2 regions of the Lichenihabitans psoromatis genome follow, and region 1 is predicted to be linked to the other one. Evidence: predicted binding sites of a transcription regulator. Region 1 holds the regulator's gene; the other holds the start of a gene.
The links. The regulator LexA, encoded in region 1, represses DNA repair genes until DNA is damaged. The targets are predictions, from matches to a motif close to TGTTCNNNNTGTGTTCNG.

Region 1 (3,207 bases):
TCCCTCAAATATGCCGCTCAATTGCCACGTTTCAAGTTGCCGTAAGGAACGGGGCTGTTCCGCCGAGGTTTGCGCCTGAACCGAGAGGCCGGATTTAAGATTTCGGCAAGGCGTCGAGCGCTTGGGCCAGCCCGCGAAACGAGATCGCCAACGCGATATCACGCCCTCCAGCATCCTTGAACGTCATCTTCCCAGCATCGGTCGAGACACGCCAAGCCTTGAGGAGATCGTCGCTGACGGGGGTGTCGGCGAAACACCCGCCAGCGAGACACCGCCGCCATTGAAGATCGACACGAGCTTTGTCGCCGGCATTGGCAAACGCCACCGTGCTCGGAAACGACACGCTCGGAGGCAGCACGGCGGTCAGGTGTAAGGATCCATCCGGGAGATGACCGACCGCAACCTCCGCGATAGGCGCCGTCTGGTTGGGTAATTGGATAGTCTGAGCGACTTCACAAACGCGCTTCGCCTGGTCGCCATCGCCAATGCGCCCGCATCGGAGAACCCAGTCGCCGTAGCTTGCCGATGTGGTCGCCGGCTCGGAACTCACGGGTGCGAGTGGTTTCGCGGCCGGGGTCACTGGTTTCTGCTGAGCGGCTGCCTGAGAAAAACTCAACACAACGACAATCGGGCCAAAAATCGACAGCAGGCGAGCAGACATGAACAATCCCCGGTGACACGCGCCGCCGAAATACGATGGCCGGTGTCGCGGGCAGCGTTATCGGCTCGATATCACACACACAAGACGTGGATAACCGGCGCGCGGCTCTCTTTTGCGCCCCGCCGGACCTCGCGATTGCGAGACACGGCTCAGTAGCGGCGGAGAAGGCTGACCAGCTTGCCTTGGATCTTCACGCGGTCTGGGCCGAAGATTCGTGTCTCATAGGCCGGATTGGCGGCCTCGAGAGCGATAGACGCGCCCCGTCGACGGAAGCGCTTCAGGGTCGCCTCTTCGTCGTCGACCAGCGCCACGATGATGTCGCCCGTGTCGGCTGAATCTTGACGGCGGATAATGACCGTGTCGGCATCGAGAATACCAGCCTCGATCATCGAGTCGCCACGAACCTCAAGGGCAAAATGCTCGCCGGCCGCCAACATGTCCGGCGACACCGTGATGGTCTGGCTGCGAGTCTGGATAGCCGCGATCGGGGTGCCGGCCGCGATACGCCCCATCATCGGCACCGACACGGCCATGACGTCTTCGTGGTTGGATCCGTGCGATCCACGCGGGCGCAGGCGCCCCAGCGTTCCCTCGATCACACTCGGCGAGAACTTCGATGGCTTTGTCTCGGTGGGGGTCGACGAGTCCGAAAGCTTCAACACTTCGATGGCGCGAGCCCTGTTTGGCAGACGACGGATGAACCCGCGTTCCTCGAGCGCCATGATCAAGCGATGGATGCCGGACTTGGATCGCAAATCCAGGGCTTCCTTCATCTCGTCAAAGGAGGGCGGCACGCCCTGCTCCTTCAGCCGTTCGTGGATGAAGCGGAGAAGTTCGTTCTGTTTGCTCGTCAGCATTCGTCACCCTCGGCCGCGATGGCCCGTCAGAGCCTTACGATTCGTCGCCAGACGGTAAAACAAAAAGAGAACAATTGCACGAATGTTCTTGCTGCGTTCATGCTTGGCCCGCTCGCAAACCACCTGCCGCAACGCCCTGCACGTGGGTTGCTAGAGGTAGCGATCGTGCCGGATGATCATGCAACGATCGCCGGCCCGAGCGGCGGGCGCATGCGGCTCACGAACGATCAGGCATTGTGCGCCCGCCAGTACTTTGAGCATCGATGAATCCTGCAGTGTTGCAGGATGAGCAAGCGGCAGATCATCGGCGCGGAGCGCGAGGGTTGCGCGAACATAGTCTTGGCGCCGGTCGTTGGCCGGCAGATCGACCGCGAGACGGGCCGGCTCGGCGATGGAGGCGGCCGCATCGGGGTCCCCGCAGAGCGCGCGGATGAGCGGTCGCACAAAGAGGATGCCGCAAACGATCGACGAGACGGGGTTGCCGGGAAGGCCGAGGACCCGCATGGCGCCGAGTTTACCGTGCATCAGCGGTTTGCCGGGCCGCATCGCGACCCGCCAGAAGCCGAGCTCTAGCCCCTCCCGGACCAGCGCGCTCTGCACGAGATCGAGGTCACCGACGGAGGCGCCTCCGAGTGTGATCAGAAGGTCGGCCTGCTGGTCGCTCGCGGCGCGAATGCCGCGACTCAAGGCTTCGAAATTATCACCCGCGATACCGAGATCGATCGGCAATCCACCGGCTTGCTCGACGATGGCAGCGAGCGCAAAGGAATTGGACGCGACGATCTGCGAGGGGCCGGGCACCATCCCGGGCGACACCAGTTCGTCACCGGTCGCCAAGATCGCGACGCGTGGACGGCGAGCCACAGGCAGGCTTGCGTGATTCATGGCGGCCGCCAAGGCGAGTTCCGCAGCGCCAAGGCGCCGACCGGCCCGAAGACCGACATCCCCTTCGCTGAAATCGAGGCCCGCGGCCCGAACGTGGCGGCCGATCTGTTCCGCCTGGAGGGCACGCATGGTTGCGCCTTGGAGGCTCGCGTTTTCCTGCATCAGCACCGTATCGGCACCGTCCGGCACGGGAGCGCCGGTGAAGATCCGCACCGCTTCCCCGGCCTGGACCGCGCCGTCGAAGGCTCGGCCGGCTTGGCTGGTTCCGATCACGCGGAGATCCACAGGCGCACGCGCGAGATCGGCGGCCCGAACCGCATAGCCATCCATGGCCGAAACCGGGAGCGGCGGCTGCGTTCTGAGCGCCAGGAGATCGCGTCGCAGCGTGCGCCCACGCGCCGAGGCCAATGCGACATCTTCTTCGGGAAGGGCTTGGGGGGCGGTCGACAAAATCGCCGCGAGGGCGTCGGCGACGCTGAGCATCGCATCGGCCGTCATGGGGCGTCGGTCCCGGCGCGATAATGGCCGGATTTCCCGCCCGACTTTTCGAGCAGGCGGATCCCCTCGATCCGCATGGCGCGATCGGCCGCCTTCACCATGTCGTAGACCGTGAGGCAGGCGACGCTGACAGCCGTCAGGGCTTCCATTTCGACGCCGGTCTGGCCCGTGACCTTGACGGTCGCGACGACGCGGATGCCCGGCAGGGCCCGATCAGGCGTGAGCACGACCTTTACGGATGTGATCGGCAGAGGATGACAGAGCGGAATAAGGTCGTGCGTCTTCTTGGCCGCCATGATGCCGGCG
Region 2 (3,207 bases), 480 kb from region 1:
CCGAAGCTCGTTCTCTACAGTGGCGTGACACGCTCGGGTTGCGGGCAGGCGCAATCGGCGATGGGTCCGTTTTACTGCCCTGTCGACCAGAAGGTCTATTTGGACATGTCTTTCTTCAACGACATGAAGCAGAAGCTCGGCGGCGGTGGCGACTTCGCCTATGCCTATGTGATCTCGCATGAGATCGGCCACCATGTGCAGAATCTGCTTGGAATTCTCGGCAAGGTGCGCGACCGGCAGGAGCAGGCGAGCCAGCAGGAGGCCAACAGCCTTTCGGTCCGGATCGAATTGATGGCGGATTGTTTCGCCGGCGTCTGGGCCAACCATGCCGACCAGAAGTGGCATATCCTGGAGCAGGGGGATGTCGACAAGGCGATCGCTACCGCTGCGGCCATCGGGGATGATCGTTTGCAGAAGCAATCGCGCGGCTATGCCGTGCCGGATAGCTTTACGCATGGAAGCTCGGCACAGCGGCAACAGTGGCTGACCACGGGGCTAAAGACCGGCAGCGTGGATGCCTGTAATACGTTCAAGCAGTAATGGTTGCTGGGAGGATCTGAGTCATGCCCGGCATCGATGAAACAAGATCCTTCCTTCCCCTGTCGATCGCGGTCGTGACGGTGTCGGACACGCGCCGCAGCGATGACGATCGATCGGGCGATGTCTTGGTGGAGCGCTTGACCGGGGTCGGGCATCGGCTTGGCGGTCGCACGATCGTGCCGGACGATCGTGCCGCCATCGTGGGTGTCGTGCAGGCCTACGCCGACGACCCTGGGATCGACGTCGTGATCACGACCGGAGGCACGGGCTTCACGGGGCGAGATGTGACGCCTGACAGCCTGGAGCCGCTGTTCAGCAAACGGATGGACGGGTTCTCGACGGTGTTCCATCACATCTCGTATGCGAAGATCGGGACCTCCACGGTGCAATCGCGGGCGACAGCCGGGCTGATCGGCACCACCTTCGTGTTTGTCTTGCCCGGTTCACCGGGCGCCTGCAAAGATGCCTGGGACGGTATTCTGGCCCACCAACTCGACTACCGTTATCGACCCTGCAACTTCGTCGAGTTGATGCCCCGGCTCGATGAGCATCTCAAACGGCCATCGGCGCGCGCCGACGTCTGAGCCCGTCGCTTAGGTCGGATTGTCGATCCAGAACTGCGCCCGTGACGCGAGCGTCTGCGTGGCCTTCAGTCCGCCGACCAATGCCTTGAAGCTCGCGGGGTGGCCTGAGAGATCGGCGCGCGCGGCGATGACCCCGGCAATGGGTGCCAGATTCGGCAGCAGGCGCGACATCAGCCCGCCGTGATCCTCGCGTAGCAGAAATCCACCCGCGATTGTTGGGTCGGGCCCGAGCCGCATTCCGATCTCGTTGATGAGGCCACGATCGAACCCGATACCGGCCCGGAGCACGAAAAGAAGGTCGGATCGTGCGCCGGCCAGCGCCGTGGCGAACCCCGCCTCGAAGGTGGGCTCGTCGACGATCCGGCAGCCGGCGTGATCGGCTACGCGGCGAAGACCATCGTCCGCCCGATCGGTCACAATCGATACATCACGGACGATGCCCTCGACCGTGGCAGGCACGAGCGCCGCAAGGCTGCGGACGAGCGCGCCGAGGGCGGCTGACGTGCCACCGATGTTGGACGGCATAAGGACGAGTGCTGAGAGCATCGCGGCGTCCTATCACGATCGAGGCGCGGATGTCGCGCCTTCCGCGCCTGTTCGGCTCGACGATTGCGCGATTGACCTGACTCCCGATGTTCTTTATTTGTTCTGCTCAGCCTGGGTCGGTTCAAACGGCTTAGGCGGCGACCGAGCGAGGCTGACGGCGTGTTGACGATCCGCGATACGACACCGCCGTCTCCACGCCGATCGAAGCGCCTGCCTCGGCTTGGGATCAAAGACGTAGCAGTCCCCGAGCCTGCCAATATGTCGATGGTGACCGACGACAAACGGCGCAAGGGTCGCGGCGCGTTGAGCAATCGATCCGGGCGCTTCGAGGGATCACAGCGCATCGATGTCGATGATGGATGGGATGCGCTTGAGACGCTGGCGCCGTTCAAGACCACCATCACGATGGAGACGCCCAAGACCGTCATTACGCGCAACGAATCGCCCGACATTTCCTTTGATCGGTCAATCAATCCGTATCGGGGCTGCGAGCATGGCTGCGTCTATTGTTTCGCGCGCCCGACACATGCGTTTATGGGCCTGTCGCCCGGCCTTGATTTCGAGTCGCGCCTGTTCGTCAAGCAGGGTGCGGCGGAGCGGTTGGAGCGGGAACTCGGTGCGCCCGGATATAAACCGCGGACCATCGCGATCGGCACCAACACCGATCCGTATCAGCCGATCGAGCGCGACCATAAGGTTATGCGCTCAATTCTCGAGGTGTTGGCGAAATGCGATCACCCGGTCGGCATCGTCACGAAATCGGCTCTGGTGACGCGCGACATCGACATCCTGGCTCCGATGGCGGCTAAGGGTCTGGTCAAGGTCGCGCTGTCCGTGACGACCCTCGACGCAACCTTGGCCAGGACCATGGAGCCGCGCGCCACGACGCCGGGCAAACGCATCGAGGCGATCCGCTTGCTCGCCGCGGCTGGCATTCCGGTGACCGTTATGGTCGCGCCCATCATTCCGGCCGTGACCGATACCGAGATCGAGACGATCTTGGAGCTTGCCCATGCGGCCGGCGCGCGCGAGGCCGGCTATGTGATGCTGCGACTGCCGCTCGAGGTGCGCGACATCTTCAAGGAATGGCTGCTGGCCCACTTTCCGGACCGTTTCCGGCACGTCATGTCGCTCGTCCAATCGATGCGTGGCGGGCGGGATTACGATGCCAAATGGGGTCAGCGGATGACCGGCACGGGACCTTATGCGGCCATGATCGCGCGCCGCTTCGAGATTGCGAGCGATCGCCTCGGTTTCCCCAAGGTCCGCTCGAAACTACGCGCTGATCTGTTCACGCCGTCACATCCGCAGGCGCGGCAACTCGATCTGTTCGGGCCTTGAGCGGAAACTCGTCTGCCTCGCATCGAGGATCGCGATCACATTCTAACGAGCCGCACGAGCCACCATTGGCCCGACCGCTGCCACACAGGTCGGCTGTCAGAAGGCGAGCGCTTTAGCGGACGGGTTGGCTCTTGATCAGCGAGGTGATGTCTCCGTCGGGCTGAATGGCAGCAGGCGGGCGCGGCGGTTGGCCGAG

Region 2: the regulator LexA is predicted to act here: its motif matches at 1,758-1,775, upstream of EY713_RS20275 (PA0069 family radical SAM protein).

The regions. Positions count from the first base shown of each region.
Region 1 is NZ_CP036515.1:3,845,441-3,848,647, reverse strand. Features, by position in the region: gene EY713_RS17960 (invasion associated locus B family protein) at 95-661, opposite strand; gene lexA (transcriptional repressor LexA) at 811-1,518, opposite strand; gene EY713_RS17950 (molybdopterin molybdotransferase MoeA) at 1,669-2,901, opposite strand; gene moaC (cyclic pyranopterin monophosphate synthase MoaC) at 2,898-3,207, opposite strand, start outside.
Region 2 is NZ_CP036515.1:4,326,312-4,329,518, reverse strand. Features, by position in the region: gene ypfJ (KPN_02809 family neutral zinc metallopeptidase) at 1-540, shown strand, start outside; gene moaB (molybdenum cofactor biosynthesis protein B) at 564-1,124, shown strand; gene EY713_RS20280 (hypothetical protein) at 1,134-1,670, opposite strand; gene EY713_RS20275 (PA0069 family radical SAM protein) at 1,929-3,011, shown strand; gene EY713_RS20270 (extensin-like domain-containing protein) at 3,124-3,207, opposite strand, start outside.